One region of the Janthinobacterium sp. GW823-FHT06H09 genome, then DNA from elsewhere that is predicted to be linked to it. Evidence: riboswitches for the same ligand, from Rfam matches in the RefSeq annotation. Region 1 holds a riboswitch; the other holds the start of a gene.
The links. Region 1 has a riboswitch for thiamine pyrophosphate ahead of AC1Q6X_RS00720 (TonB-dependent siderophore receptor). Riboswitches for the same ligand answer to the same signal wherever they lie in the genome.

Region 1 (15,663 bases):
AGTTGCGCGATGACGGTGGCGACCAGGGTGTCGCGCAAGTTGCCGTGATGGTAGGTGCTCGTTGTTGTCATTCGATGTTATCGCTGTTCACATTGTCGTGTATGATGGGCATGTTATCACTGAAAACATGGAGAGCACATGCATGAGATGAACATTGCCGTCCGCACCGTGGACTTGCCGCCAGGCGCCAGCATCGCTCCGCTGTATCCCGGCAGCAACCTGGCCGACGCCTACGCCGTCGATTTGCCCACCGCGCAGGCGCGCCAGATGGACATGCAGAGCCTGGCGCGCCAGCTGCTGGGCAAGCAGCCGGGCTGGGCGCGCAAGCTGATGGTGCTGCGCGACGCCATCGTGGCGCGTTTCGGCATCCGGACGGCAAAACAGATGGAAGCGCGGCCCGGCAAGCGCATCGGCATCTTCCGCATCTATGCCGTCAGCGACGACGAGATCATCCTGGGCGAGGATGACAGCCACCTCGATTTCCGCCTGTCGGTGCTGCGCAACCGCGACGCGGGCCGCCATGGCAGCGTGACCGTCTCCAGCGTCGTGCATTGCCATAACCGGGTGGGGCGTGCCTATATCCTGCTGATCCGGCCGTTTCACAAGCTGATCGTGCGGCATTCGCTGGCGCGCGCCGCCAGGGCAGGCTTCGCCTGAGGCGGGGAGGGGCGGACGGCAAGGGCAATCTTGCTTATTCATGGCCGGTATTGCATACTGCACCACCAGCCTCATCACGATTCCCATGAACGATACGCTTCTCCTGCTGGGTTTTGCCACCACGCCGCTTGAACTGATTTCCTTTGTCCTGGCACTGACAACCGTTGCGCTGAACATCCGCCAGAACCACTGGGCGTGGCTGTTCGCCATCATTTCCTCGGCCGCCTACGGTTTCGTGTTTTTCGAATCGCGCCTGTATGGCGACATGGCCTTGCAATTGCTGTTCATCAGCGTCTCGTTCTGGGGCTGGTACCAGTGGCTGCATCCGGCCAGCGGCGGCAAGACCCTGCCCGTCACGCGGCTGGGCATGCGCGGCTGGCTGGGCAGCGCCCTGGCGTGGCTGGCGGGCTTTGTGCTGCTGGCCTGGCTGCTGACCTCGACCGACACGGACGTGCCTCACGCGGACGGTTTCCTCACGGCAGGCAGCCTGGTGGGGCAATTCCTGCTGTCGCGCAAGAAGCTGGAAAACTGGATCGTCTGGATCGTCGTCGACGTGCTGTACGTGTGGCTGTACCTGCACAAGGACCTGACCCTGACGGCCATCCTGTATGCCGTGTTTGTTGTCATGGCCACGATCGGCTTGCTGGCGTGGAAAAAAGCGGCGCCGGCCGCGCCCGATGCAATGGTCCTCAAGTGATGGACCGCTGCGTGCGCGTGGCCATCCTGGGCGCGGAATCGTCGGGCAAGTCGACCCTGGCGGCCGCGCTGGCCGAGCGCTACGGCACCGTCTGGGTGCCTGAGTATTTACGTGAATTCGTCGCCACGCAGGGCAGGGTGCCTGTGGCAGAAGACCAGTATGGGATTGCGCGTACGCAAGTTGAACGCGAAGACGCGGCCGCTGCGCAAGCCCGTCACTTCCTGTTCTGCGACACGACGCCCTTGATGACGGCGGTCTACAGCCGCCATTATTTCAATGGCGCCGATGCGCAACTGGCGGCGCTGGCCGCCGGCCATCAATACCACGCGACCATCGTGACTGCCCCCGACAGCCCCTGGACGCCAGACGGTTTGCAGCGCGAATCGGAAGCCGTGCGCCAGCTGATCTACCGCTATCTGCTCGACGAGCTGGACGCGCGCGGCATCGCCTACCTGCTGGTCAACGGTCCACTCGCGCAGCGCTTGAAGCAGGTTGACGGCTGGATGGCGAGGGCTGCGGCAGTCCTGCAGCGTTAAGGCCTGCCAATATGCTGGTGCAGGAATGCTTCCAGTTTCCGATACATCGCGGTGGCGTTGCGCGTCTTGTAAAAGCCATGCCCCTCGTCTTCCACCATCATCCATTCGGGCGCGTTATTGGCGGCAATCAGCGCCTTGCGCATCAGCTCGGCCTGCACGGGCGGCGTGGTCTCATCCTTGTCGCCATGGATGAGCAACACCGGCACCTTGATCCGCTGCGCTTGCTGGCTCGGTGAAATGGCATCGAGTTCGCGTGTATCCTCGCCCAGATAGTCCTGGAACTCGCGCCGCACATACTTGAGGCGGCGCGTCATGGGGGCGTCCTGCAGCAGCTTCAGTTCATACGCGCCGGCATAGCCAATCGCGCATTTGAAGGCGCCAGGCGCACGGACAGGCAGCATCATGGCCGCATACGCGCCGAAGCTGGCGCCATACGAACAGACGCGGCTGGCATCGACTTCACCCTGCGCCAGTACGGCCGCGAGGCCGTCGAGGATGTCATCCTGGATCAGCGTACCCCATTGGCGATAGCCGGCGCGCCGGAACCGCTCGCCGCGACCATCGGAGCCACGGTAGTTTACCTGCAGCACCGCATAGCCGCGGCTGGCAAGGAATTGGGCGTCGCTATCGAAATACCAGGTGTCGGCGATGCCGTGCGGGCCGCCATGGGGCATCACCACCAGAGGCAGCTTGACGCCGGGAGCATGCTTTGGCATGGTCAGGTAGCCATGCAGGTCCAGTCCGTCACGTGCCTTGAAGGCAATCGGCCGGCGCGGGGCCATCTGTTCCGGATCGATGTCGGCCATGGTCGCATACAGCAGGTCGGCCTTGTTGCTGGCTTTGTGATACAGGTAATAGCTGCCCGGATCGCGGTCGTTGGAAACGGCAAACAGCAAGGTGGCGCCATCGTCCGTGAAATTGATGAACTGGACATGATCGTCCGGAAACGAGGCGCTCAATTGCTGGTGCAGTCTGGCGCTATCGCTGGCAGGATCGACGTACACGGTGCGTGGCCTGCCGATGTCGATGACGACGGCAAATGGCGTGTCGTCGGGCGCCAGCATGGCAGTTCTGACGTCGCCGACGGCATCCTGCGCCAGGACAGTTTGTTTGCCGCTGGCAAGTTCTTGACGTATCAGCGAATACGGGCCGTTATCGTTGTTCTGAAAGGCGAAAAACGCGCTGTCGTCCGGCGTGAACTGGAATGGAATGAAATTCCTGCCTTTCTGCATCGTATGCAGACGCCATTCGCTGCTGGCATCGTCATAGCGATACAAGATGGGAGTGAGCTCGTCGTTCCAGCCATAGGCAAAACGTGGCACCTGATTATTCTGCAAGATGTAACTCAGCCGCGGCGCAGCAATATTGGCGATCAGCTTGCGCACGCCCTGTTTGCTGTCCACGTCATACAGCATCGAGCGGTCGCGATCCCAGTCCTGGGCGGACAGAAAGACATGGCCCGTGCGCGGCCGGGGAATGGTATTGATATAGGCGTAGCCATAATCATCCTGATACTGTCCGCGGCTTGATGAGCGAAACATTTCATAGCCATACAAATATTCCTGCTTGTTGCCGTCGAGGTCAAAGGCGAGGATTTCTCCCGTCGACATGGGCTTTTCGAGGGAGCCTTGTTCCTCGCCCTTGCGCATGACGAGGCGCCGGTTGTTCAGCCAGAAGTAGCTCATCGGCACTTCAAAGATACGCAGGCGCAGCGTGCCGACCAGTTGCATCTCGGGCAGGCTGTAGATCCCGATGGTGGGAACCATGCGTTCACCCTGGGGAACTTGCACCGTCACGGCCAAATGCTTGCCATCTGGCGAAAGCCGCAGCTTACTGACGGCATCGCGCTTGGTGAAGTGTTCGATGGGGATGAGTCGCTCTGCCGACCAGGCAGCGCTGGCCGCCAAAGTCGGGAACAGGACGGCGACGAGTAAGGGCAAGGCGCGTGGCAATGTAGGCATCGGCAAGGGTGGGTAGTTGCAAATAATGATATTTATTGTAGCAATAAAATCAATTCCTATTAGGAAATATTTCCAGCTTCCTCGCCATCCTCGCCGTCGTCCCCGTGCCAGGTCTCTTGCGCCCTGGATCAATCTTTACAGAAATTAAAAATCGAACTGCGCCGACACCTTGAAGGTGCGGCTGGCGCCCGGATACAGATAGCCGTCCGATTCCGGCGTCACGTCGCGCCAGTAGAACTTGTCGGCCACGTTGTTGACGGCGGCGCGCAGCACGGCGCGTGTGCCGGCGATGCGCGTGGCGTAAGCGGCGCCCAGGTTGAACACGTGGTACGACGGCACGAAGGTCGTGTTGTTGTACTCAAACGCTTTCTTGCCCGCATATTCCCAGCTGCCATTCACGCTCAGGCCCGCCACCTGTTGTACGGCGTAGTCCGCATGCACGGCCGCCTTGAAGGCGGGCACGTTGGGTACGCGCTTGCCGTCGAGGTCCGCATTGCCCGTGCCCGACTGCTGGCTGTTCAGGGCCGTCACGGAAGCGCCCAGGCTCAGGTTGGCGCTTGCCTTGCCCTGCGCCGACAATTCCAGGCCGCGGTGCTGGGCCTGGCCTTCGCGCACGAAGTAGCCGGCCGTGTTCTGGAATTCCAGGCCCTTGCGGATCTGGAACAGGCTGGCCGCCAGCATGAAGTCCGGCGTTACATCCATCTTGGCGCCGAGTTCGATCTGCTTCGAGCGGCTCGGCGACAGTTCTTCATTGGCATTCATCGCCTTGCGGTCGGCCGTGCCGCCATGTTCCATGCCCTGCGAATAGGCCGCATACACGGACACATTGTCGAGCGGGGTATAGACGAGCGATACATTCGGCAGCAGGAAATCGTGCTTGGCGCGGATTTCCGTGTCGGCCTTCAGCACGTACTGGTAGCCATCGACATTGATATGGCGCAAGCCGCCATGCAGTTTCCAGTTCGGCGCCAGGCTGACGATATCCTGCACGAAGACGGCGTTTTCCGTATCCTTGCGCACCAGGCGCACGGGACCCGTGACGCCTGGCGACGTGCCGACGATCTGCGGCTGGTAGATGTTGCTCACGCCGACCCAGTCGTACACGTACAGGCCGGCACGGTCCTTGCGGCGGAAGGTCGAGACGCCGGCCGTGAGTTCATGGCGCAGGGAGCCGGTGGCGAACTTGCCCTGGATCATGGCTTGCGCGCTCAGCGGTTTTTTCGTCTCGCCCAGGCTGCGGTAGTCATACACGTCGTAGTCGCCATTGCCGCAGAAGCCGGGGTACAGGTCCTGTCCGCTGCAGCCATACGGGAAGGCCGTGTAATCGTCGCGCTTGAACGAGTGCTGGTTGGCCGACAGGGTGGCATGCCAGTCGTCATTGAAGGCGTACTGGAAGCGCAGGCCGATATTGCTGGTGACGGTTTCCACGGGGCGCGTCCACGGCTGCAGGTTGAGCATGGCGTCGGCACTGATACCGGTCGGCAAGGTCTTATTGTTCAGCAGCTGGAAGCCGGGCGCCGTGGCCTGCGCCTTGTCCTGGTAGTCGGCGTCCAGTTGCAGCAGGGCTTGCGGCGAAATCTGCCAGTCGAAGGCACCGGAAATGAACTTGCGGTTGCCGTCCGCGCCCTTGATGTAGGAGCGCAGGCGCTCGGCCGCCACGTTGACCCGGTAGCCGAAGCGCGTGTCTTCCAGGCGGCCGCCCAGGTCGACGGCACCGTACAGGGTGCCCCGCTCGCGCGTTTCCACGGTGACCGTGCGCAGCGGCGCGGCGGTGGGGCGCTTGACGATGAAGTCGATCACGCCGCCCGGCGCGGCCACGCCTGCCTGCAAGCCGGCCAGGCCTTTCAGCACTTCGATGCGTTCCTTGTTTTCCAGCGGAATTTGCGTGTCGCCAGGAATGGCCACGCCATCCTTGCGGTAGCTGGAATTGTTGTCGAGCTTGAAACCGCGGATCGTGAACTGTTCCGCATAACCGACGGCGTTGTAGGCATCGTTGATGCTGGCGTCGAGCTTGACGGCATCGCTGAGATTGCGAATTTGCAAGTCCTGCATGTCTTTCTGCGAAATGACGGTGACGGACGCGGGCGTCTGCAGCAGCGGCGCATCGCTGAAACCGCCCACGGAGGCGCGCTTGGCGGCCGGCGCCTTGCTGGCCGTGACGACGACTTCGGCCATGCTTTGCGCCTGCGGGTCGGCCGCTTCGGTGGTGTCATTCGCGGCGAAGGCAGGCGCGGCAAACGCGTGCAGGATGGCCAGGGTCAGGACGGAAACAGATAAATTCGGTTTGGACATAGATTGCTCGTGGTTCAAGCCGTCTCGGGAAAGAGCACGGCAGGCTGCTTGTTCGGCTGGCGCCAACGCAGGAGCTATCAAAGGAGGGAGGTACTTTGCGCTTTCCTTCGCTGGCATTATCCAGATCAGGTACGAAGGGTATCTCTCACCCGGATGACTGCTCCAGGACCCCTAGCGGTTGACAGCTTAGCATGAAGCACGGCCAGCTGTCCCACCCGGCTGACCGTTTTACAACAGTGTCGACGAAATCTACAGACTCAGTTCCAGCACCTTGCGGCTGACATCCGGCGTGATGTCGCGCTGTTCGCCCAGCGCCGTCATGCCGTGCGCTTCCAGGGCGGACACGACGGCGTCCACACTGGCATGGTTCAGACCGTAGTCGGCCAGGCGCGTCTTGACGCCCATGTGGCGGAAGAAGAATTCCGTGCGCGCGATGGCCGCCTCGATGCGGCCCTCTTCGTCGCCGCCATCGAGGCCCCACACGCGGGCCGCGTATTGCAGCAGCTTGGCGCGCTTGGCCTGCTTGCGCACGCGCAGCATGCTGGGCAGGATGATGGCCAGGGTCTGCGCATGGTCGAGCTCGTACAGGGCCGTCAATTCGTGGCCGATGGCGTGCGTGGACCAGTCCTGCGGCACGCCCACGCCGATCAGGCCGTTCAAGGCCAGGGTGGCGCTCCACATCACGTTGGCGCGCACGTCGTAGTCGTCCGGGTGCGACAGGGCTTTCGGGCCTTCCTCGATCAGGGTCAATAAAATCCCTTCCGCGAAGCGGTCTTGCACGGACGCGTTCACGGGGTAGGTCAAATACTGTTCCATCACATGCGCGAACGCATCGACGACGCCGTTGCCCACCTGGCGCAGCGGCAAGGTGAACGTTTTCGACGGGTCCAGCACGGAGAATTTCGGATACACCTTGCGGCTCATGAACGAGCGCTTTTCCTGGGTGGCTTTGCGCGTGATCACGGCCGAGCCATTCATTTCGGAACCCGTGGCCGGTAACGTCAAAACGGTGCCGAAGGGCAGGGCGGCTTCGACGATCTTGCCGCCTTTGGCCAGGATGTCCCACGCTACGCCCTCGTGCAGGGCGGCGGCGGCGATGAACTTGGTGCCATCGACCACGGAGCCGCCGCCGACGGCCAGCAGGAAATCGATGCGCTCGCTTTTCACCATGGCCACGGCCTGCATCAGGGTTTCATAGCTGGGATTGGGTTCGATGCCGGCAAATTCCAGCACCGTGTGGCCGGCCAGCGCCGCCCTGACTTCATCGTAGACGCCGTTCTGCTTGATGCTGCCGCCGCCGTAGGTCATCAGGACCCGCGCCTGGGGCGGGATCAGGCCGGCGATGGCGGCGATCTGGCCCTGGCCGAAGAGGATTTGCGTCGGATTGTAAAAATCGAAATTGAACATGGGGCTCCCGCTGCCGAGGTGTAGGCTGTTGCTGAGGCATGATTATGGCCGAACGGGTGAAATCGTGTCGTGGACGCTTGAGCTTTTCGTCCGCGCGGTGGAGAATGCAGCCGATGTCACCACCACGCGAAAAGGAATGCGCATGACCACCGTCCCACTGGAAGAATCCGGCTTGCCCGCCACGGCGCTCGACATGCACCGCGCCATCGGCGCCGCCATCGCCGCGCTGCAGGCGCTGGACTTGAACAGCCAGCGCTTCGAGGCGTGCACGGACCCCGAACTGCGCCGCGTGCTCGCGCATGCGGGCGACACGAGCCGCAAGGAAGCGGCCATGCTGCTCGAATGGATGCGCCGCCGCGACGCGCGCCTCGATACGGCCATGAAAGAAGCGCTGTTCAAGGCGGGGCCAATTGTTGCTCAGTATCACTATGACGAGAAAATATTGTAACTATTGGTTTGTTGTTGTGGCGTACCATGCGCCATTTAACCTTTGCTTCGCGTAGACTGTGCCCCGAACACGATTTTGGGGGAGTCTGCAGAAATGAAATCATTACCATACCGAGAAGGCAGCTGGTTTGCCGTGCCCCTGCCGGGCGGCGGTTATGCCGTCGGCGTGGTGGCGCGCAGGGCGCCTGCCGGGCGCATCATGCTGGCGTATATGTTCGGGCCGAAGCGCGACAGCTTGCCCACACTGGAAGAGCTGGAAGGCTTGCGGCCGGAACAGGCCGTGCGCCGCCTGCGCACGGGCGACATGGCCCTGCTCAACGAGCGCTGGCCCTTGCTGGGCGACAGTGCTCACTGGGAGCGCGATGCCTGGCCCATGCCGGCTTTTATCCGCCGCAATGAATCCCTGCAGCGCGCCTGGCGCGCCAGCTATGCGGACGCCGATCCTGCCAAGCTGAACCGAGAGGAATCAATCCCCTTCGACACGCCGGGCATGGAAAGCGATTCCCTGTACGGCTATGGGGCGACGGAATTGTTGATGAGTAAATTGCTGGCGCAGGAGCAGGCGTCGGCTTGATGGCTGCCGGGCGGCCTTGGTGCCGGAACCTGCATCGGACCGCGTAGGTCGGCTTAGCGCAAAGCGCGTAAGCCGACACCACCAGCGGCCCAGGTCAACAATGTTGTCGGATTACGCGAGGCAAGGCCTCGCTAATCCGACCTACGCCGCTTATGCCGCCGGCAAGCTGATCTGAAACGCCAGGCCGCCGCCTTCGCGGTTGCGCACCTGTAATTCGGCGCCGTGGCGCAGCAGCACGCGGTCGACGATGGCCAGGCCCAGGCCAGCGCCGTTGGCTTGTCCGCGCGCCGTGTCGAGGCGGGTGAACGGCTTCATCAGCTGCTCGATCTTTTCCGCCGGCACGCCCGTGCCGTGGTCCTGTACCTCGATGATCACCTTTTTCGCGCCGTGGCTGGTGCGCACCTGGCAGGCGATGTCGATTTCCGTCACGTCGCTGCCCGGCGTCTTGCCATAGCGGCGCGCATTCTCGATCAGGTTGTTCAGCACGCGGCGCAAGTCGGTGGGGTTGCCCATCGCATGCGCGCCATCGGCGATAGTGGCGTTGAGCTTCACATCCGGCAGGCGCATCGCTTCGCGCGTCATGTCGTTGAGCAAACCGCTGAGGTCGACATCGGTAAAGCTCGACGCTTCCGTCGGCTTGGCGTAGTCGAGGAACTGGCCGATGATGGCGTCCATCTGCCCGATATCGGACTGGATGCCTTCGCGCGCCTCGTCCGACAGATTGGCCATTTCCACTTCCAGCTGCATGCGCGCCAGCGGCGTGCGCAAGTCGTGCGAAATGCCGGCCAGAATCACGGCGCGGTCCGATTCCACTTGTTTCAGATCATCGACCATCTGGTTGAAGCTGCGGTTCGCCTCGATGATTTCGATCGGCCCTTTTTCCGGCAACGGCGCCGGCTGCTTGCCCTTGGCGATGTCGCGCGCGGCCGCCGTCAGACGCGACAGCGGCAGATTGATCAGGCTGGAAATGATGGCCGCGCCCAGCAGCGACAGCAGGGACACCAGGCTGGCCCAGCCCAGCCACTGGAAGCCCGTGAGGCCGCGCAGGCGCTCGCGGTCCAGCATCAGCCAGTATTCGTCGTCGTCGATCTTGAAGCTGACCCAGAAGCCGGCCACGCCGTTGACGCGCGCGGAAAAGCGCGTGTCCTTGCCCAGTTTGGCCTTCACCAGCGCCTCGATCTCGGGCATCAGGTAATTGTCGGGCGGCGGCTCGATGCGGTCGTCCTCTTCCAGCGAGAAGATGCGGATGCCTTCGTTGCTGACGAGGTCGAACAGCAGCTCGCGGCGCAACTCGGGCGCCGAGTGCGTCAGTGCCGCATGCGTGATGGTGACGACGGAAATGATCTGGGCGGAAATCTGCTGCGCCTGCGGCTCGCGCTGGATGACGGAAATCATGCCGATCCAGGTGATCATGCTGACCGTGGTCAAGGTGCCGAGCAGCAAAAAGGTGCGCCAGAACAGGCCGCTTTTCAGCCGCGCCAGGCTGATATCGGGAACAAGCTTCATCATGCCTCGCCAGCGATCAGCGCGGCTGTCCGTCCGGGATGAAGACGTAGCCGAGGCCCCACACGGTCTGGATGAAGAGCGGGCTCGACGGATCGGGTTCGATCAGTTTGCGCAGGCGCGAAATCTGCACGTCCAGGCTGCGGTCGAACACTTCGTATTCGCGTCCGCGCGCCAGTTCCATCAGTTTTTCGCGCGACAGCGGCTGGCGCGCATGGCGGGCAAACACTTTCAATACGGAAAATTCGCCCGTGGTCAGCGGCACCGTTTCGCCGTTCTTTTTCAAGGTGCGCGTGCCCAGGTCCAGCACGAAGTCGCCGAACTCGAAGGTTTGCGGCGTTTCCGACGGCGCGCCCGGGATTTCATCGGGACCCTTGCGGCGCAGCACGGCGCCGATGCGGGCCACCAGCTCGCGCGGATTGAACGGTTTCGGCAGGTAGTCGTCGGCGCCCATTTCCAGGCCCACGATGCGGTCCACGTCCTCGCCCTTGGCCGTCAGCATGATGATCGGCGTCTGGTCGCCCGCGCCGCGCAGGCGGCGGCAGATCGACAGGCCGTCTTCGCCGGGCAGCATCAGGTCGAGCACCAGCAAGTCGTAGCGTTCGCGCAGCCACAGCTTGTTCATGGCCGTCGCGCTCTCTGCCGTGAAGACATTGAAGCCCTGTTCGGTCAGGTAGCGCCGCAGCAGGTCGCGCAGGCGCACATCGTCATCGACCACCATGATTTTTGCCTGGTGGCCATGGATCGATTGCGTTGTTGTATTGCTGCCGGTAGTGGAGGTTGTGGTCATTTAGGGTGTCGTGTTATCTTATATTAGTTGCTATAGTAACGCCTCGCGCGGCGTCGGCAAGGGGCTGTGGCGACCCATTACAAAGTGTTACAAACTTTACCCAATTACTCTTACTGCACCGTGTAAAGCATCATACACTGGGGCCACAGTGGAAATCAGCTTTAGTTTATACGGCATCGCGGAAGAGGAACTCAATGAATATCTTTACTAAAAAAATTCACGCCGCTCCCAGCGCAGCTATTGCCGCACGTACGACTGTGCTGTCCGCATTTGCCGTTTGTTCCGTGTTTGCCGCCAGCCTGGCGCTGGCGCAAAACCAGCCGCCGCCACGCCGTGACGACCAGCAGCAAATGCAGGCCCAGCGGTATGAACAGGTACAGCGCAGCAATAGCAATGATACGCGACTGCGCGAACAGCGTGACGCACGCAGTTTCGACACCCGCGCCGAAGAGCAGCGCCGCGCCAACGAGGGCGCGGACGCCTCACGCCGCACGGGCCGCATGACGCCCGACGAGCGCCGCGACCTGCGCCGCCAGATCAACGAAGTGGGCCAGGATATTTACTCGAATCCGCCGCGTCGTTGATGACATCCGGCAATACCTACTGCGCGTCGCGACTTGTGGCCTGCGATGCTCACTGTACTAAAGTACAGTGAGCATCGCAGGCCACAAGTCACTTCCGCTCGCTACGGTCTTACCAGATGTCGTGACTTTACCTGAAACATCCATCTCCATTTTTCATTCCCCTGTTTGTTGCGCCAGGATTATGCTAATCCGGCATACCGCCACGCCCCGTGATATTGTTCTAGTGCACTGAGACAATTCTCTGAATGTGTTGCAGGGGGAGGCAAGTGGTGAGCGACGACGACACACCCGTTCCTGATGCGGCCCCCGCAGGCGGCCTGCCGTACGGCCTGCTCCAGCGCGACGGGGGCGTGTTCCTGGACCTGTCGCTGGCGCCGGCGCAGCTGCGCGCCGCCGTCGACCAGCTGTTCCAGTCGGGGCAGTTGCTGGCTGGCCTCGATTACGGTTTGTTCCTGCTGACCCTGTTTCATGCCCCCACGCCCCGCGCCGCGCCCAAGGGTGACGCCTTGCTGCGCATCGCCGTGCGCGTGGCGCCATTTTCACCCCAGCGCCGCGCCCTGTATAAACAGGTCAAGATCCACGGCGACAGCGCCGAGTTTTACTTTGAAGCATTGCTTCCTGACGCCGATGGCCAGGTGCCTGTGCGCCGCGAGTTTGACGAGCTGGTGGCTGACCTGTGGTGCAAGGGTGTGCACTACGGCATCGATAGTGTGGCCGTGCGCGCCATTCTCGCCAGCGGCAAGGCCGAGCGCATCACGGTGGCGCGGGTGCTGCCGCCGCAGCCGGGGCGCGACGCCCAACTGGTCGAGGTGTCGCAAGGCATCCACCGCGACGATGCGCCGCGCGAACGCTCCGATGGCCGCCTCGATTTGCTCAGCTTCAAGAACCGCTTTCCGCAAGTCAAAAAACACGCGCGCCTGCTGCGTCTGCTGCCAGGTGCGCCCGGCTTGCCCGGCTATGACCTGGCCGGCAAGGCCCTGCCGCCGCCCGCGCCGCTGGCGCTGGACCTGGCCACAGTGGCGGGGCCGGGCACGGCGGTCGAACATTTCAGCGATGGCGATTTCGTCGTGGCCACCCAGGCTGGTTACGTGAATGTCGATGAGGGCGGCAAGATCTCCATCGAGAACAAGATCGTCAGCCGCGAAGGCGTCAGCAGCCGCACCACGGGCAATCTGAAGCTGCGCGCCGCCTACGAGGAGTATGGCGACGTGCAGGAGCAGCGTCAGCTCGACGGCAGCGATATCACCATCCATGGCGACGTGTATGGCCATTTGCACTCGCATGGCGGACTGATCTTGTTGCAGCGCAACCTGGTGGGCGGCACGGCGTTCAATGAACACGGCGATGTGCGCGTCGAGGGCGTCGCTTCCGGTTCCGTGCTGCAGGCGCTCAGCGGCGAAGTGCATGTGAAGCGCGCCGAAAGCTGTGTCATCGCCGGCACGCGCGTGGTGATCGACAGCGCCAGCAATTGCGAGATCATCGCCGACGAGGTCGTCATCGAACTGGCCGAAGGCTGCGCCGTGGCGGCGCGCACCATCCGCATCGGCAGCGCCGGCCCGCGCAAGCAGGTGGAAATGCTGCTATTTCCCCTCGTGCCCGATTTGAGCGCCCTGGAGCAACAGATCGCCGAGAGTCTGGCCAAGGCCGCGCAGTACCAGCAGGTGCAGCACAAGCGCCAGCAGGAAATCGATGCCATCGCGCAGTTGCCGGAAGTGCGCAACTACCTGACCCTGGCGGGCCAGCTGCGGCGCGGCGAATTGCAGCTGCAGCCGGCGCAACAGCTGCAATACGACAAGCTGGCCGCGCGCATCGCTCCCGTCCTGAAGGAAGTGGCGCGGCTGCGCGTGGAAGTCAAGCAGTCGGAAATTCTGCAGGCGCAAATGCTGTCCTTGGTGGCGCAGCTGCGCCAGGAGCGGCAGGCGACGGCTGGCCAGTCGCGCTGCAGCCTGGGCCTGGTCGATGGCGAGACGACGGTGCGCGCCCTGGTCGTGCCGCCCGGGCCGGCCAAGGTCTACGACCGGCCGCCGAAAGAGATCAAGGCCTTGCTGCGCAGCGCCACGCCGGCCACGCAAGCCGTGTTTGCGAACAGCACGGGCAGCCTGGACTGGACGTATGCGCCGCCGCCCTAGCGTTTAATCCGTGACCTTGCCGCGCGACTGCTTGAGGACGCTGTGCGTGCTCTTGCTGTCGAGGCGGCGCCGCTGCGAACTGCGCGTGGGCTTGGTGGCGCGCCGTACGGCGGGCAGGAACGTGACGCTGTCGATGATTTCCTGCAGCCGGCGCAAGGCTTCTTCCTTGTTCTGCTCCTGGCTGCGCGACTGCTGCGCCTTGAGCACCAGTACGCCATCCTTGCTGATGCGGCTGTCGCGCAGGGCCAGCAGACGCTCCTTGTACGCTTCCGGCAGCGACGAGGCGGCGATGGGGAAGCGCAGATGGATGGCGCTGGACACCTTGTTGACGTTCTGCCCGCCCGGGCCCTGGGCGCGGATGGCGGAAAATTCAACTTCAGCGGGGTTGACGAGGTGTTGCATGGCCTGCCTGTAGGGAGTGATGTGGGTATTGTAAGGGAAGATGGCTGCGCCGGCGCAAGGGCGGGCGGCCAGTCGATGATGTCTTCCGGGAAAGTTGATGTTTCTCAACGCTGGAGGCGGGGATGCTGGTTAGCATGGGCCAACGTTGCGCCACTGCGCATCCTGGCAGCGCTTACCGGATGAAAGGAACACCATGCAGCCCACGACCACGCCTGGCGCCGCAGCGACGGCGGAACGCGGCACCGCGCAATCCCTGACGCAGTACTTGAGCTTTCGGCTGGGCGGCCTGGAATACGGCCTCGATTACCGCTGCGTGCGGGAATTGCGTGCCATCAAGGAGCTCGACCGTTTTTCTTCGGAAGGGGAAGTGCTGCACAGCGTGGCCGTCTCGCGCGGCGTGATCATCCCCATCGTGGATATGCGTGCCGCGTTCGGCAGCGCCCACGGCGCGCCAGACCCGGCCACCGACGTGATCATCCTGCAGCTGAGTAATGGCGTGATGGGCATGGTGGTCGACGGCGTCACCGATATCGTCAGCCTGGCGCCCGCCGACATCGCCGCCGTGCCCGGCCTTGGCGAGGCGGAGGCCGATTACCTGCTGGGCCTGGCCACGGTGGCGGGACGCCGCTTGATCCTCGTCGACATCGACCGCCTGATGGCAATCCGCAGCCCCGGTCCCATGCAGGTGGCCTAAAAAAAAAGACGACCTGAAGGTCGTCTTTTGTCGCTGCTTGATTAACCGAGTTTTTCCAGCTGATCCTGCAAGTCCAGCCATTCCGCTTCCAGCTGCGCCAAGTCCTTGGTGAAGAAGGTCTGGTCGGCCAGCAACTGTTTCAGCTTGGCCTTGTTGGCCGCGTCGTAGATGGTCGGCTCGCCCAGCTTTTCTTCCGTTTCCGCCTTTTGCGCGTTGCGCTTGGCGATTTGCTCTTCCTGGCGCTTGATCTTGTTTTCGATCGGCTTGCGCAGGGCGGCCGCCTTCTGGCGCTCTTCCGCTTCCTGGCGCTTGTCGCGCACGGGCGCGGCAGGGGCGGCTGCCGGCACAGGGACGGACGACGTTACCGGGAAGTCGGTCTTGTTGGCCTTGCCGGCGGCCGGCAGCACATCGGTACCCTTGCCCAGCTTGGTCTTGAACAGCCAATCCTTGTAGTCGTCCAGGTCGCCGTCGAACGGCTGCAGCTTGCCGTCGGCGACGATGATGAATTCGTCCGTGGTGGCGCGCAGCAAATGGCGATCATGGGATACGACGACCAAGGTGCCTTCGAACTGGGCCAGCGCTTCCGTCAGCGCTTCGCGCGTTTCCAGGTCCAGATGGTTGGTCGGTTCATCGAGCAGCAGCAGGTTCGGACGCTGCCAGACGATCAGGGCCAGCGCCAGGCGGGCTTTTTCGCCGCCCGAGAACGGCGCGATCGACGCGGTGACCATGTTGCCGGGGAAGTTGAAGCCGCCCAGGAAGTTGCGCAGTTCCTGCTCGCGCACGGTCGGGGCGATCTTCGCCAGATGCCACAGCGGCGATTCGTCGTGGCGCAGCATTTCCACCTGGTGCTGGGCGAAGTAGCCGATGTTGAGGCCCTTGCCCATGGTGGCGTCGCCCGTCAATGGCATCAGTTCGCCGGCGATGGTCTTGATCAGCGTCGATTTGCCGGCGCCGTTCTGGCCCAGGAGGCCGATACGCTGGCCGATCTGC
Region 2 (15,663 bases), on a different contig from region 1:
GCCTGGATCACGTTCAGGCCGATGCCGCCCAGGCCGAACACGACGACATTCGCGCCCGCCTCGACCTTGGCCGTAAACAGCACGGCGCCCACGCCGGTGGTGACGCCGCAGCCGATGTAGCAGACCTTGTCGAACGGTGCGTCTTCGCGGATTTTTGCGAGCGCGATTTCCGGCACGACGATGTAGTTCGAAAAGGTGGAGGTGCCCATGTAGTGGAAGATGGGCTTGCCGTCGATGGAGAAGCGCGAGGTGGCGTCCGGCATCAGGCCGCGGCCCTGGGTCGAGCGGATCGACTGGCACAGGTTGGTCTTTTGCGACAGGCAGAATTTGCACTGGCGGCATTCCGGCGTGTACAGCGGGATGACGTGGTCATCCTTCTTCAGGCTTTTCACGCCCGGGCCCACGTCGACGACGATGCCGGCGCCTTCATGGCCCAGGATGGACGGGAAGATGCCTTCCGGGTCGGCGCCCGACAGGGTGTAGTAATCGGTGTGGCAAATGCCCGTGGCCTTGATCTCGACCAGTACTTCGCCCTCGCGCGGGCCGGCCAGGTCGACTTCTTCGATGGTCAAAGGCGCGCCCGCCTTCCATGCAATCGCTGCTTTGGTTTTCATGTATGTCCTGTCTATGGTTGAACCAGGCGCGCCAGCGCGCCGTATCGCCACATCATAGCAAGGCAGGCATGCGGGCGCGAGAGGATACGCTTACTTGGTCTTTGCCCGGTTCAAAAATGCGCCGTGCAAGCCGTTCAGGGTTTCCTCGGCCAGCAACAGCTGGCTGGCGATTTCATTGATCTTGCGGCGGCTGGAACGGGCATGGTCGCGCAGCACTTCGAACGCCGTGTTGCGGTCCGTCTGGAACTTGCCCATCAGCAAACCGACGGCCAAGCTCGTTTCGCGGCCGGCGGCCAGGGCCGCGTTCAGGTTCAGCTCGGTGCGACGCAACTGGCGGATCTCGTCGGCACGGGCCAGGCCCGCTTCGAACGCCGGCATCAAGCGGCCTTCGTCGACGGGTTTGACCACGTAGCCGACGGCGCCATAGGCAGCCGCCTGCTTGCCCGATTCGCTGTCGCCGCTGCCGGACAGGAACATGAACGGCACGCCCGTCTCGCCATGCAGGCGCTTGGCCAGTTCCAGGCCGGACATGCCCGGCATGTGGATGTCGAGCAAAGCCAGGTCCGGCTCGCGCTGGGCGACCAGCTGCAGCGCCACTTCGGCCGAATGGGCCAGGGCCGTCTCGTAGCCGGCATGGCGCAGGACTTCGCCGAGGAATTCCAACAGGAGCTGGTCATCGTCAACGATCAGGATAAGGCGTTTCGCGGCGGCTGGCTGACTCATGGGTGGGGAACCTCGGTAATGAATGATGTTCTTATTATATGCCGATTATTGCCCCAAATCAGCCCCGTATGTCCATGCTCATGCCGCGAATAATTGATTGAATTGCTGCACCGCAATATTCACATCGTCCGCCTCGTATGCATTGTTAAAGACGCTGCTGATGGCCGCCACCATGTCGGCGCCGCGCGCCACCAGCGGCGCTGCGTTCTCCGGCGTCATGCCGCCGATCACCACGCAGGGCAAGGCGATCTCGCGTTTCGCCTGCAGCACGATGTCCAGGGGCGTGGTCACCGGATACTTTTTCACCAGCGAAGGATAAAAGCCGCCGAAGGCCACATAGCTGGCGCCGCCGGCCTCGGCCGTCCTGGCCAGGGCCATGTCGCCATAGCAGGAAGCGCCGACGATCTTGTCCTTGCCCAGGCGGGCGCGCACCTGCGCCACGGACGCGTCCAGGCCGCCCACGTGCACGCCATCGGCGTCGAGCTCTTCGCACAGCTCGATAAAGTCATTGATGATGAAGGGCACGCCATACTTGCGGGCCAGGGCCAGCAAGGCGCCCGCCTGCTCGCGCCGCTGCTGCGCCTCGGCGCTCTTGTGACGGTATTGCAGCAGGGCCACGCCTGCCTGCAAGGCTTGCTCGCTCACGTCGAGCAGGCGGTCGCTGTCGTCCCAATTCGGGGTAACCAGATACAGTCCACGCATGATGTTTCCTTATTGAATGAATCGTTGCGGCATGAGCTGACCTGGCGCAATCGCATACGCGCCGGCCAGGGCCGCATGGCAATAGCTTTGCGCCAGATCCAGCGCTTCAGGCAATGCCTGTCCCAGTGCAAGGCGCGCCGCGATGGCCGAGGCCAGGGTGCAGCCGCTGCCGTGAAATTCTCCGGGCAGGCGCGGCCAGCGCCATTCGCGCTCCCCGCCAGCGGCGTCAAACCAGCGGTTGATGATCGTCTGGCCCTCGCCATGGCCGCCCGTCACCAGCACGTGGCCACAGCCTTGCGCGCGCAACGCTGCTTCGCCGCCGAGAGCCAGCGCTTCGGGCCCGTTCGGTACGATCACGGTCGTCACCGGCAGCAAGGGCGCCAGCGCCAGCACGGCATCGTCCCGGCTGAGCACGTCGCCATGGCCGCTGGCCAGCACGGGATCGAGCACCACGGGCAAGTCCGGCCGGCTTTGGCGCAATTGCGCGATCAGCTGCGCGATGACGGCCGCATTCGCGGCGCTGCCCGGGATGCCGATTTTCACGGCGCTGATTACCATCTTGTCGATCAGCGCCAGCGCCTGCCGGCGCAGCCATTCCGGCGCCACCGGCTGCACGCCGAAGACCCTGTCGTTGTCCTGCACCGTCAGCGCCGTGATCACGGGCAAGGCATGCGCGCCCTGCGCCGCAATCGCGACAATATCGGCGGCGATGCCGGCTCCGCCCGACGGGTCGGCGCCGGCAAACACCAGCACCGTCGGCAACGTTGGCACCATCACGTCAGGCGGCCCGCCATCGGCGACGATGGGGAAGCGGCAAATTTGCGCGGCATGCGTCCCGCCAGGAACGCTTCGCGCCCGGCCCGCACGGCCAGCTTCATCGCACGCGCCATGCGCACGGGATCGCGCGCGCCGGCAATGGCCGTATTCATCAGCACGCCATCGCAGCCGAGTTCCATGGCAATGGCCGCATCTGACGCCGTGCCCACGCCCGCATCGACGAGCACGGGCACTTTCGCCTGGTCGATGATCAAGGACAAGTTCCACGGATTCAGGATGCCCATGCCCGAGCCGATCAGGGACGCCAGCGGCATGACGGCCACGCAGCCGATCTCTTCCAGAATCTTCGCCTGGATGGGGTCGTCGCTGCAGTAGACCATCACGTCAAAACCATCCTTGACCAGCGCTTCGGCGGCAATTAACGTTTCCGGCATGTGCGGGAACAGGGTCTTTTCATCGCCCAGCACTTCGAGCTTGACCAGGTTGCGCCCGCCCAGCAGTTCGCGCGCCAGTTGCAGGGTGTAGACGGCGTCTTTGGCGTTGTAGCAGCCGGCCGTATTCGGCAGTATCGTGTACTGGTCCGGCGGCACGAAGTCGAGCAGGCTGGGCGCGTTCGGGTCTTGCCCGATATTCACGCGGCGGATCGCCACCGTGATGATCTGCGCCTCGGCCGCGTCCGTCGCCTCGCGCGTCTGCGGCAAATCCTTGTACTTGCCGCTGCCCACCAGCAAACGCGATTGGTATTGCTTGCCTGCGATGGTCAGCATGTCGTCATGTATTACGGTATTCATGTGCTTTTCCTTAAGTTTTTAAACGTCCGAAGAAAACCGTAGCGAGCGGCGATGATTTGTGGCCGAGACGCGCAACCGTGCTAGAGCACGGTGAGCATCGCAGGCCGCAAAGCGCGACGCGCAGTAGGTTTGCTTGGACGTTTTCAGCCGCCGCCGATGGCGCGGACTATTTCAACCTGGTCTTGCACCTGCAAGACCTGTCCCGGCCACGCCTTGCGCGGCACGACGTTGCGGTTGACGGCCAGCGCCAGCGCCTGGTTTTCCAGCGACAGCGCGGCAATCAATTGATCGAGTGTCTGCCCGGGCGGCACCTGGTGCGGTGCGCCGTTGAGCGTGATGGATATCAATGCAGGCATCACGCTCTCCTTCAGACCTTGCGGTACAGCTCGGCGCCGTTCTTGATGAACTCGATGGCCTTGATTTCCATGCCCTGCTGGAGCGCCTTGTCTTCCGCGATGCCCATACCGGCCGCGTATTCGCGCACTTCCTGCGTGATCTTCATCGAGCAGAAATGGGGGCCGCACATGGAGCAGAAATGCGCCACCTTGGCTGAATCCTTGGGCAAGGTTTCATCGTGGAATTCGCGCGCCTTGTCCGGGTCCAGGCCGATGTTGAACTGGTCGTCCCAGCGGAATTCGAAGCGGGCTTTCGACAGGGCATTGTCGCGGATCTGTGCGCCCGGATGGCCTTTCGCCAGGTCGGCCGCATGCGCCGCAATCTTGTAGGTGATGATGCCATCCTTGACGTCAGCCTTGTTGGGCAAGCCCAGGTGTTCCTTCGGCGTCACGTAGCACAGCATGGCCGTGCCGTACCAGCCGATCATGGCCGCGCCGATGCCGGACGTGATGTGGTCGTAACCGGGCGCGATGTCCGTCGTCAACGGTCCCAGGGTGTAGAACGGCGCTTCGCCGCACTGCTCCAGCTGCAAGTCCATGTTTTCTTTAATGAGTTGCATGGGCACATGACCCGGGCCCTCGATCATCACTTGCACGTCGTGCTTCCAGGCAACCTGCGTCAGCTCGCCCAGAGTTTTCAGTTCGCCCAGCTGCGCCTCGTCGTTGGCGTCGTAGATGGAACCGGGGCGCAAGCCGTCGCCCAGCGAGAACGACACGTCGTAGGCCTTCATGATTTCGCAGATTTCCTCGAAATGCGTGTACAGGAACGATTCCTGGTGGTGCGCCAGACACCATTTGGCCATGATGGAGCCGCCGCGCGAGACGATGCCCGTCAGCCGCTTGGCCGTCATCGGCACGTAGCGCAGCAGCACGCCGGCGTGGATGGTGAAATAGTCGACGCCCTGCTCGGCCTGCTCGATCAAAGTGTCGCGGAAGATTTCCCACGTCAGATCCTCGGCCTTGCCATTGACCTTTTCCAGCGCCTGGTAAATGGGCACGGTGCCGATGGGCACGGGGCTGTTGCGCACGATCCATTCGCGCGTTTCGTGGATATGCTTGCCGGTAGACAAGTCCATCACGTTATCGCCGCCCCAGCGGATGGCCCAGGTCATCTTTTCCACTTCCTCGCCGATCGACGAGGTGACGGCGGAATTGCCGATATTCGCGTTGATTTTCACGAGGAAATTGCGGCCGATGATCATCGGCTCGACTTCCGGGTGGTTGATGTTGGCGGGAATGATGGCGCGGCCGCGGGCGATCTCCTCGCGCACGAATTCCGGCGTGATCTCGGCCGGGATGCTGGCGCCGAACGACTGGCCCGGGTGCTGGCGGCCCATCAGGTCCGCCAGGCGCTCGCCCATGGGGCCGGAAGCTTTCAGTTCACGCAGATATTCCTGGCGGCGCATGTTTTCGCGGATGGCGACGAATTCCATTTCCGGCGTGATGATGCCCTGGCGCGCGTAATGCATCTGTGTAACATTCTTGCCGGCAATGGCGCGGCGCGGCTTGCGGTGCAGGTTGAAACGCAGCTCGGCCAGCTTCGGGTCCGCCAGGCGGGCGATGCCGTAGTCGGAGGTGGGGCCGGGCAACTCTTCCGTATCGGCCCGCTCCATGATCCATGGCAGGCGCGGCGTATCGAGGCCCGAGCGGATGTCGATCTGCACGTCCGGGTCCGTGTACGGGCCGGAGGTATCGTAGACGTAGATCGGCGGATTCTTTTCGCCGCCGAACGATGCTTCCGTGTCGGACTGGCTGATCTCGCGCATGGGTACGCGGATGTCGGGGCGGCTGCCCTGCACGTAGATTTTGCGCGAATTGGGCAGCGGCGCGATGGCGGCTTCGTCGACCGTGGCGGTGGCGGAGAGGAATTTCGGGTTGGCGTTCATTTTGGCTCCTTGGCTAGACTATTTTTAAGCCTGGAGCCAGCTAAGGAGGTTCGGAATTGTGCACGCGGAAAGGCGGGGTGCGTTCATCCTAAAGCTTCCCTTCGCTGGCATTATCCAGATCAGGTTCGGAGGGTATTTCTCACCCGCGCTTGCACTGTGTTTCCACAGCGAAAGGCAGGACCCCTAGCGTTTGCCGCCTTGCGGCAGCGAGCCAATTATACGCGGTTCGCGCCGCGTGGCCAGATGATTTCTTGCCGGTGTCGTCTTTGCGCATCTGCTGCAATGCAGCAGATGCCGGCACGATTATTTCTTCTTGCCCCAGCGCCAGGCGGTCGGTTCGCCCTTCAGCTGGCAGATGAAAATGAGCACGGCGACGATGGCCACTTCATACACGATGTAGCCGACGAGCATGGTTTGCGGCGGGAACAGGAAGGCGCCGCAGGCGAACAGCGCCAGCGCGGCCAGGAACACCAGCCAGCCCTGCCAGGTGATGGGCAAGCCCCAGCCCCAGCCATAGGTCTTGGCGGGGAACCAGTATTGCGGTGGTGATTTGTCAGTCATGATTTTTCCTGGTCAATATCAATAACACCAAGTATAAATCACGCTCCCCGCAAGCGCTCCGTGACATCGAGGCCGATGCCGCGGTAGCCGATGAAGCGGCTGCCATTGTCGAACATCGGTTCGCCGCTGACCTGCAGATACTGCGTGCTGCCGTCGAGGTTGGCGCGGCTGTAGATGAAATCGAGGAACGGTTCGCGCGCGGCAATTTTTGCGTCGAGCAAGGCGCGCTCGGCGGCATTCCAGCGCTGCGGCTCTTCCTCGCTGCCGATGCCCAGCATCTCGGCCACGGGGCCGGAAAAGCGCGTCAAATTGCCCTGCGCATCCTGTTCCCAGTACCAGTCGGACGACAGTTCCGTGAAACGCTGGAAGCGCGCTTCGCTTTCGCGCAGCTCCGCCGTGCGATCTTCCACCATCTGTTCCAGCGACTTGTTGTATTCGGCCAGCTTCTGGTACAGCAAGCGCACTTCCAGCATGTTGTGGATGCGCGTCTTGACTTCCACCAGGTCGAAGGGCTTGCTGACGAAATCCTTGGCGCCCGCTTGCAGCGCGCGCAGCTTGTGGCCGGGCTGGGCCGTGATCACCAGCACGGGCAGATAGCTGCCCGCCTCGAGATCGCGCAAGCCTTCCATGACTTCGAAGCCATCCATTTCCGGCATCTGCAAGTCGAGCAGGATCAGGTCGTAGCGGTGCTGCTGATGCAGCGCGCGCACGGCTTGCGGGTCCATGGTGGACGTGATGCGCGTGTAGCCGGCATTGCGCAGCACCTGTTCGAGCAGCATGACGTTGGCCTCCTGGTCATCGACGATGAGGATGCTGGCGTTCAGGATCTCGGTGGCTTGAAGCATGGCGGTATTCCTAAAATTGAGTGCTGAATTAGCGTATTGCGTGAGTGTCGTCGGCCAGGCCGTGCGCGGCTGCATGGTGCAGGGCCACGTCGAGCGCATCCATGAATTCGACCACCTTGATCGGCTTGGTGAGATAGCGGAAGAAGCCCGCTTGCAAGCCTTTTTCGATGTCGCGCGGCACGGCATTGGCCGACAGGGCCATGACGGGGATGTGGCTGGTGAGGGGATCATCATGCAGGATGTGCAGCGCGCCGTAGCCGCTGATGCCGGGCAGGTTGATATCCATCAAGATCACGTCGGGCTGGTAGGTGCGCGCCAGGTCGATGCCCAGATGCGCATCGATGGCCGTCAGCAGTTTCAAGTCGCTGCGGCGGGCGATCAATTGCTCGACCAGCGCCAGGTTGGCGGGATTGTCTTCCACGTACAGCAAGGTGCGCAGGCTTTCCTGCGGTTCCTGCACCTGCGGCAACGCATCGCCGTCGCCCAGCACCAGTGCCGGCGCGCTGCTGGCGGCCAGCTCGAACCAGAACGTGGTGCCCACGCCGACGGCGCTGTCGACGCCGATAGTGCCGCCCATCAATTCGACCAGTTGCTTGGTGACGACCAGGCCGATGCCCGTGCCCTCTTCCGTGCTGTTTTCCTGTCCCAGGCGGTTGAAAGGCTGGAACAGCTGCGCCACCTGGGCCGCGTCGAGGCCGGCGCCGCTGTCGCGCACGCTCACGCGCACGCGCTCGCCATGCCCGCTGCATTCGACGGTGACGGCGCCGCCGCCCTGGTTGTACTTGATGGCGTTCGACAGCAGGTTGATCATCACCTGCTTCACGCGCGTGCGGTCCGCATGCACATAAAAGGCCTTGCCGCAGCGGGGGAAATGCATGCGGATGCCGCGCTTTTCCGCCTGCGGCGCGATCATAGCCTGGCAATCCTGCAGCACGTCGAGCAGCGACATCGCTTCCTGCGACAGGGTGACCTTGCCCGATTCGATCATGGCCAGGTCGAGAATTTCATTGATCAAGCGCAAGAGATACCAGCCGCCCTTGAGGATTTGCTCGATCGAGCGCTGCTGCGGCGGGCTCGGCGGCGGCACGTCGGACGCCATGAGCTGGGCGAAACCCAGCACGGCATTCAGGGGCGTGCGCAATTCATGGCTCATGCTCGACAGGAATTCGGATTTGGCGCGGTTGGCCTTTTCCGCCACCAGACGCGCCTTCTTCAGCTCGGCATTATTGGTCTCGACCAGCGAGCGCGTGTACGCCTGCTGTTCGCGCAGGCGCTGGTCCAGCAGCGCCTGTTCCGCCTCGACCTGCTTGCGCACCGTGTTGTCGGTGCCGATCAGCAGATAGCCGATGACCTTGCTCTGCGCGTCGCGCAAGGCCGTCACGGAGACGATGGCGGGGAAGCGGCTGCCATCCTTGCGGATGTGGGTCAGCTCATAGATGTCTTCGATGCCGCGCGTGGCCTTGAACACGAGCGCTTCCACGCCCGGCGTGATGACGGTGTCGAGCTCGGCGCTGAGGGCGGCGGCGCGGGTGACGATTTCTTGCGCGTCGGAAATACCGGCCGGCGTCAGCTTGTCGACCACGTCGCTGGCTGCGTAGCCGAGCATGCGTTCGGCGCCCACGTTGAAGATCTGGATCACGCCCTGCGCATCGGTGGCGATGCACGAGAAGTTGGCGCTGTTGAAAATCGCATCCTGCAAGGCGCCCGCCTTGAGCAGCTGGCGCGGCAGGCTGGCCGACACCGTGCGCCGGTACAGCGCCACCAGCATCAGCAACAACAGGCATACCAGGGCCTCGATCAGGATCGCCGCATCAAAAGGCGGCGCGCGCCAGGCCAGCACGCCGATGACCACCAATACGATGGCGCTGAACGCGAACGCCAATGCCATGGGCCAGCGCGACGGGGCGCGGTTAGGGTTATTTTCAACTGAGTGCATGGGTAGCCTGGGCTATGACAACAATAAAGAGAGGGAAATGCGGCGCCTAGCGGCCTTGGCGCTGGCGCACGTCCGACAGCAGGCGCGTAAATTCCTTCTTCACGACGCCATAGCATTCGCACACCTGGCCTTCGAGGCCGGCGCGGTCCTGCACCGTGATATGGCCACGCCGGTAGCTGATGAGGCCGCGCGCTTGCAGGCGCCCCGCCGCTTCCGTCACGCCTTCGCGGCGCACGCCCAGCATGTTGGCGATCAGTTCCTGCGTCATGGTCAGCTCGCGGTTCGGCAGGCGGTCCATGGTCAGCAGCAGCCAGCGGCACAACTGCTGCTCCACCGTATGGTGGCGGTTGCACACGGCCGTCTGCGACATTTGCGTGATCAGGGCTTGCGTATAACGCAGCAGCAAACGCATGACGGGGCCGGCGCGGTCGAACTCTTCCATCAGCAGGTGGGCCTTGAGCCGGTAGCCGACGCCGCCTGTCTGCACGACGGCGCGGCTCGGTGTCGAGTTGCCGCCCATGAACAGCGACACGCCCACGATGCCCTCGTTGCCGACGCCGGCGATCTCGGACGAGCCGCCGTTTTCCAGCAGGTAATGGATGGAAACGATGGCCGTGGTGGGGAAATACACATACTGCAGCTTGTCGCCCGAGTCGTAGATCACGTCGCCCAGCAGCATGGAGACTTGCTCCAGATGGGGAGCCAGGCGCGCGAAATCGGCGTCGAGCATGGCGGCGAGCAAATGGTTCTGATTCGGGTTGTGCAGCTGGGCATGCGGACTCGACATGGGCAGTTTTCCTGGTTTCCAGTCGTCAGCTAGGGAGAGAAGTGAAAGACGTCCGAACGAGGGGCGCCATATGCAGCAGCGTAACACAGCGCCTGCACAGTGGCCCGACTATATTTCTTGCAGGCATGCTTGTCCGTTCGGTAGCGAACGGACCCCGCGGCGCCTGACGCCCTACAGTCAATCACTGCCAGGGCTGCCGGATCATGGATCGGCGCCGGCGCTGTTACCGGACGCCATCATGCAATCATTCTTCAAACGCATCTCCATTTCCGTCTCCATCTCGGCCCTGATCACCCTGGCGGTCGGGCTGTGCCTGACGGCCCTGTGCTACGCATCGGCACGCCAGATCGAGTCGGAAAGCACCAGGCTGCTACTGCAGTACCACGCCAGCGGTCACACGCTGCGCGCCGCCATGCTGCCGGCCAACGGCATGACCTTGGATGCAAACCACCGCGGCTCGCTGTATGTGCTGCTGGGCGGAATGTTGTCGAGCCTGCTGGCCACGGCCTATGTGTACCAGCTGGTGTCGCGCAATTCCGTGATTGCCCGCATCACGGGCGAACGCACGGCGGCGCTGCAGTTTGCCAATTTGCGCCTGTCCGAGGATATCGCTGCGCGCATGCGCAATGAAAAGTCGCTGCGCTTGCGCGAACGCATCATCGAAGTCTCGGCCAACGCCATCATCCTGTGCAGCGCCGACGCGCCCGGCTACCTGATCGAATACGTCAATCCCGCCTTCGAGCGCATCACCGGCTATGCGGCCGGCGAAGTCATCGGCCAGCGCCTGGAAGACTTGCAGGGGCCGGAGCATGCGCGCCAGGACATGCATGCCATCAGCGCGGCCTTGAGCGAACAGCGCGAAGGCAAGGCCATCGTGCGCAATTTCCGCAAGGACGGCAGCACCTATTGGAGCGAGCTGTTCGTCGCACCCGTGCGCGACGATGGCGATGGTCCCGTCAGTCACTTTGTCGTGGCGCAATACGACATCAGCACCGTCATGCGCTTCGAGCAGGAACTGGAATTCCAGTCGCGCCACGATATCCTCACGGGCCTGGCCAACCGTTTATTGCTGCGCGAGCGGCTGGAACAGGCGATGGCCGTGGCGCGCCGCAGCACCCTGCCCCTGTGGGTGGTCTTCATCGACCTCGACCGTTTCAAGTTCGTCAACGACACCCTGGGCCACGATGCGGGCGACATCCTGCTGAAACTGATCGCCGACCGCCTGCGCGCCGCCACGCGCGAAGTCGACACGGTGGCGCGCCTCGGCGGCGACGAATTCGTCTTGCTGCTGCCGCAACACGCCAACAGCGACCCGGGCCAGCTCATCCTGCAGCGCGTGCTGGACGCCGTGGCCCAGCCGCTGCTGGTGGGCGGCCATGAATTCTTTCTCACGTGCAGCATGGGCGTGGCCACCTATCCGCTGGACGGCGACAGCGCGGAAACCCTGATCAAGCATGCCGACATCGCCATGTACCGGGCCAAGGAGCAAGGCCGCAATCACTGGCAAAGCTACGCGCCGGCCATGAATGCCGACATGCTGGCCCGGCTGGGTCTGGAAAGCGAGTTGCGCCATGCGCTCGAGCGTGGCCAGTTCCACCTCGTGTACCAGCCGCAGGTGGAGCTCGACAGCGGCAAGGTGGTGGGCATGGAAGCGCTGCTGCGCTGGCGCCACCCCACCCTGGGCGCCATCGCGCCCGGCGAATTCATCCACCTGGCCGAGGAAATGGGCTTGATCGTGCCCATCGGCGCCTGGGTACTGCAGACGGCGTGCGCGCAAGCGCGGGCGTGGCAACGGGAGGGACTGGGCGGTTTGCGCCTGGCCGTCAATTTGTCTGCGCGGCAATTCCGGCAAAGCGGCTTGCTGCAATCGGTGCGGGAAATACTCGCCGTGACGGGCCTGGAAGCGCGTTTCCTCGAGCTGGAATTGACGGAAAGCATGATGATGCAGGATGTGGAACAGGCGATCGCCACCATGGGCAAGCTCAAGGCGCTGGGCTTGCAGCTGTCGATCGACGACTTCGGCACCGGTTATTCGAGCCTGGCGCACCTGCGCCGCTTCCCCATCGACGTATTAAAAATCGACAAATCCTTCGTCAGCGACCTCACGCACAGCGACGACGACGCGGCCATCGTGCAAGCCATCATCGCGCTGGCGCACAGCCTGCGCCTGGACGTCATCGCCGAAGGCGTGGAAACGGCGCAGCAGCTGGCCTTCCTGCGCCAGCACGGCTGCGACCAGATGCAGGGCTATCTGTTCAGCCGCCCGCTGGCCGCGCCCGCCTTTGAAGAATTATTACGCCAAGGCAGCATGTTGCCTGCCCTGGCGATGGTTTGAGCAGGCGTTAAAACGCGTGGCGCAAGCCGACGTTGAACGCGCGGTTGCCCGTGCCCACTTCCGTGGCATTGCCCACCATGTAGGCGGCGTCGTTGCGGTTGCGGATATGCGCGTAGGCAACATATACCTTGCTGCGCTTGGACAAGGCGTACGTGGCGCCGATGGCCAGCTGCTGCGCATCGCGGTTGGCGCTGTCGCGGTCATCCTTGCGCACATACGAGGCCAGCAAAGTCGTCGCGCCCAGCGGCACGGAGACGCCAACGATGGCGTCGCGGCTGTCGTTCGACGCGGTGGGCGCCTGCGCCGCGCCATATGGGTTTTCCGCGAAGAACATGGTGCTGCCCTCGCCCGTGTTGCGGCCATAGCCGGCAAACGCCGTGGCCACGCCGAAGTTGTAGTTACCGGCCAGAATCGTGTTGTTCGCGTCGGCCTTACCCGGCTCGCCCGCACGGCTCTGGCGCGCCAGGCGCAAGGTCAACGGACCGTTGACATAGCCGAGGGCCAGACCCAGCGAGCGCTGGTCCGCCGCCACACCCGTGTGTTCGCCGGCGCCATACATGACGGTGCCCGTCACGCCGCGCCATTCCGGCGAGGTGTAGCGCACGGTATTGTCGATGCGCGTGGCCGAATAGCCGGCCAGGTTGGTCGCCGCGCCGGCATAACCGCCTTCGAACGGGTCGGCCACGTCGGTCAAGGCCTGGCTTTGCAGGTTGTACTGGCGGCCCACGGTCAGCATGCCCAGCGGGCTGTTGAGGCCGACAAACGCCTGGCGGCCGAACAATTGCCCCGCCTGGTCCGAGCGGCCCGTATCGCCCTGCACGCCCGCTTCCAGGGTGAACACGGCTTGCCAGCCATTGCCCAGCGACTCCGTGCCGCGCAGGCCCAGGCGCGAGCCGGCCGATATGCCACTGGTGAGCTTGCTGATGCCGCCTTCCTGTACCAGGCCCGCGTCCATCAGACCATAGACATCAACGGACGACTGGGCTTGGGCGGCAGGCAAGGCGCCCAGAGTGGTGGCAAGACCGGCAACGATGGCGATTTTTTTCATGATGATTTCCTTGTAAAAGCGAAACCAGGAAAGCGGCGGCCACGGCAAGGCCACAGGCGGCAAGGCGCCAAGCGGGGTGTGCCGTATCAAAAGACGACGCGCCGGACAACAGATCCTGGCTAAGCTGTGGCGGCAGCGGCGTGCAATGACGTGCCGCTTTGATTCCGCCGTGAATGGTGCACCGCTGGCGGTGCGCGTGGCTCAGGCGCCCGGCCCGAAGGGGACGCGCTGAAGGTGGCTGGCATCGCAGATGCGCTGGCCGTGAGACGCGGACGGGTGCTGGATATGAAACGTTGATACCACCGCGTCTGCTGGCGCCGTCCGCAAGGATGGGGCAGGAGGCGCCGAGGCCGGCATTATAGCATCGGCCGCCCTTTCTCCCCCGTTTTATTGCGCCCTCTGTTGTTAAGTAACCCCCAATAAATTATTGTGATTTCTGACTTCCATAACCGGCGCTCTGCGGCGTTGCCCGCTGCTAGCAGTGCTCGCACTGCGTCACGGCTGGCGCCTTGCATAGCATCCGGTTCTGTTCGTCATAATTTCACAATAATTTCCTGAGGATTACTTAGTTCGCGGCCCGCCAGGCCGCCAAAACACTGAAAAAGGCCGCTTGCCACGCTGCAGGCGTTGCCGCGTCATCTATAATGGTTCCTTTTGCCAATCACACGCCAAATCATGGAATTAGCCAAGTCTTTCGAGCCCGCCGACATTGAACAATTCTGGCGCACCGAGTGGGAACAGCGCGGTTACTTTACCGCCACCCTCGATGCCGGAAAACCTTCCTTCAGCATCCAGTTGCCGCCGCCGAACGTCACCGGCACCTTGCACATGGGCCATGCGTTCAACCAGACCATCATGGATGGCCTGACCCGCTACCACCGCATGCTGGGCCACAACACGGCCTGGATTCCCGGCACCGACCACGCGGGCATCGCCACGCAAATCGTCGTGCAACGCCAGCTGGACGCGCAAAAGATTTCGCGCCATGACCTGGGCCGCGAGAAATTCGTGGAAAAAGTGTGGGAATGGAAAGAAAAATCGGGTTCCATCATCACCGGGCAGATGCGCCGCCTGGGCGCTTCGGCCGACTGGAAGCGCGAATACTTCACGATGGATGAACCGCGCTCGAAAGTCGTCACCGACGTCTTCGTGCGCCTGTTCGAGCAGGGCCTGATCTACCGCGGCAAGCGCCTCGTCAACTGGGACCCCGTGCTGGGCACGGCCGTGTCCGACCTGGAAGTGGTGTCGGAAGAAGAAGACGGCTCCATGTGGTACATCAAATACCCGCTGGCCGACGGCAGCGGTTTCCTGACGGTGGCCACCACGCGTCCTGAAACCATGCTGGGCGACGTGGCCGTGGCCGTCGATCCGACGGACGAGCGCTACACGGCGCTGGTGGGCAAGATGCTCAAACTGCCGCTGACGGACCGCGAAATCCCCATCATTGCCGACGAATACGTCGACAAGGAATTCGGCACCGGCTGCGTGAAGATCACCCCTGCGCACGACATGAACGATTACGCCGTGGGCCAGCGCCACAAACTGGCGCAGATCGTCATCCTGACCCTGGACGCGAAGATCACCGACGACGCGCCGGCCGCCTACCGCGGCATGGACCGTTTCGCCGCGCGCAAGCAGATCGTCGCCGACCTCGACGCGCAAGGCTTGCTGGAACAGGTCAAGCCGCATAAATTGATGGTGCCGCGCGGCGACCGCACGGGCGTCGTCATCGAGCCGATGCTGACGGATCAGTGGTTCGTCGCCATGAGCAAACCGGCCCCGGAAGGCACTTTCTTCCCGGGCAAGTCGATCGCCGAGACGGCGCTGGACAAGGTCGCCAATGGCGAAATCAAGTTCGTGCCGGAAAATTGGAGCACCACCTACAACCAGTGGCTCAACAACATCCAAGATTGGTGCATCTCGCGCCAGCTGTGGTGGGGCCATCAAATTCCGGCCTGGTACGACGACAAGGGCAATATCTTCGTTGCCAAGACAGAAGCGGAAGCCATCGCCAAGGCGCAGGCCGCCGGCAGCACGGGCCCCTTGAAACGCGACGACGACGTGCTCGACACGTGGTTCTCGTCGGCCTTGGTGCCGTTCTCGACGATGGGTTGGCCTGAAGAAACGCCGGACATGAAGGCCTTCCTGCCGTCGTCCGTGCTGGTGACGGGTTTCGACATCATCTTCTTCTGGGTCGCGCGCATGGTCATGATGACGGCGCACTTCACGGGCAAGGTACCGTTTGAAACCGTCTACGTGCACG

Region 2: another riboswitch for thiamine pyrophosphate. It lies ahead of thiC (phosphomethylpyrimidine synthase ThiC); the one in region 1 lies ahead of AC1Q6X_RS00720 (TonB-dependent siderophore receptor).

The regions. Positions count from the first base shown of each region.
Region 1 covers NZ_JBXAHC010000001.1:136,007-151,669, reverse strand. The annotation lists gene AC1Q6X_RS00745 (TetR/AcrR family transcriptional regulator) at 1-71, opposite strand, end outside; gene AC1Q6X_RS00740 (DUF2867 domain-containing protein) at 139-657, shown strand; gene pnuC (nicotinamide riboside transporter PnuC) at 743-1,354, shown strand; gene AC1Q6X_RS00730 (AAA family ATPase) at 1,354-1,890, shown strand; gene AC1Q6X_RS00725 (alpha/beta hydrolase family protein) at 1,887-3,983, opposite strand; gene AC1Q6X_RS00720 (TonB-dependent siderophore receptor) at 3,996-6,143, opposite strand; TPP riboswitch at 6,229-6,326, opposite strand; gene AC1Q6X_RS00715 (iron-containing alcohol dehydrogenase) at 6,393-7,550, opposite strand; gene AC1Q6X_RS00710 (ferritin family protein) at 7,693-7,998, shown strand; gene AC1Q6X_RS00705 (Imm26 family immunity protein) at 8,092-8,571, shown strand; gene AC1Q6X_RS00700 (sensor histidine kinase) at 8,722-10,080, opposite strand; gene ompR (osmolarity response regulator transcription factor OmpR) at 10,094-10,795, opposite strand; gene AC1Q6X_RS00690 (hypothetical protein) at 11,059-11,448, shown strand; gene AC1Q6X_RS00685 (flagellar assembly protein A) at 11,718-13,577, shown strand; gene arfB (alternative ribosome rescue aminoacyl-tRNA hydrolase ArfB) at 13,581-13,979, opposite strand; gene AC1Q6X_RS00675 (chemotaxis protein CheW) at 14,173-14,673, shown strand; gene AC1Q6X_RS00670 (ATP-binding cassette domain-containing protein) at 14,715-15,663, opposite strand, start outside.
Region 2 covers NZ_JBXAHC010000010.1:102,661-118,323, reverse strand. The annotation lists gene AC1Q6X_RS18545 (S-(hydroxymethyl)glutathione dehydrogenase/class III alcohol dehydrogenase) at 1-614, opposite strand, end outside; gene AC1Q6X_RS18540 (ANTAR domain-containing response regulator) at 705-1,337, opposite strand; gene thiE (thiamine phosphate synthase) at 1,416-2,039, opposite strand; gene thiD (bifunctional hydroxymethylpyrimidine kinase/phosphomethylpyrimidine kinase) at 2,049-2,813, opposite strand; gene AC1Q6X_RS18525 (thiazole synthase) at 2,813-3,607, opposite strand; gene thiS (sulfur carrier protein ThiS) at 3,751-3,954, opposite strand; gene thiC (phosphomethylpyrimidine synthase ThiC) at 3,975-5,888, opposite strand; TPP riboswitch at 5,968-6,083, opposite strand; gene AC1Q6X_RS18510 (hypothetical protein) at 6,192-6,449, opposite strand; gene AC1Q6X_RS18505 (response regulator) at 6,488-7,294, opposite strand; gene AC1Q6X_RS18500 (hybrid sensor histidine kinase/response regulator) at 7,323-9,230, opposite strand; gene AC1Q6X_RS18495 (Crp/Fnr family transcriptional regulator) at 9,277-10,017, opposite strand; gene AC1Q6X_RS18490 (putative bifunctional diguanylate cyclase/phosphodiesterase) at 10,256-12,352, shown strand; gene AC1Q6X_RS18485 (porin) at 12,360-13,400, opposite strand; gene AC1Q6X_RS18480 (valine--tRNA ligase) at 14,076-15,663, shown strand, end outside.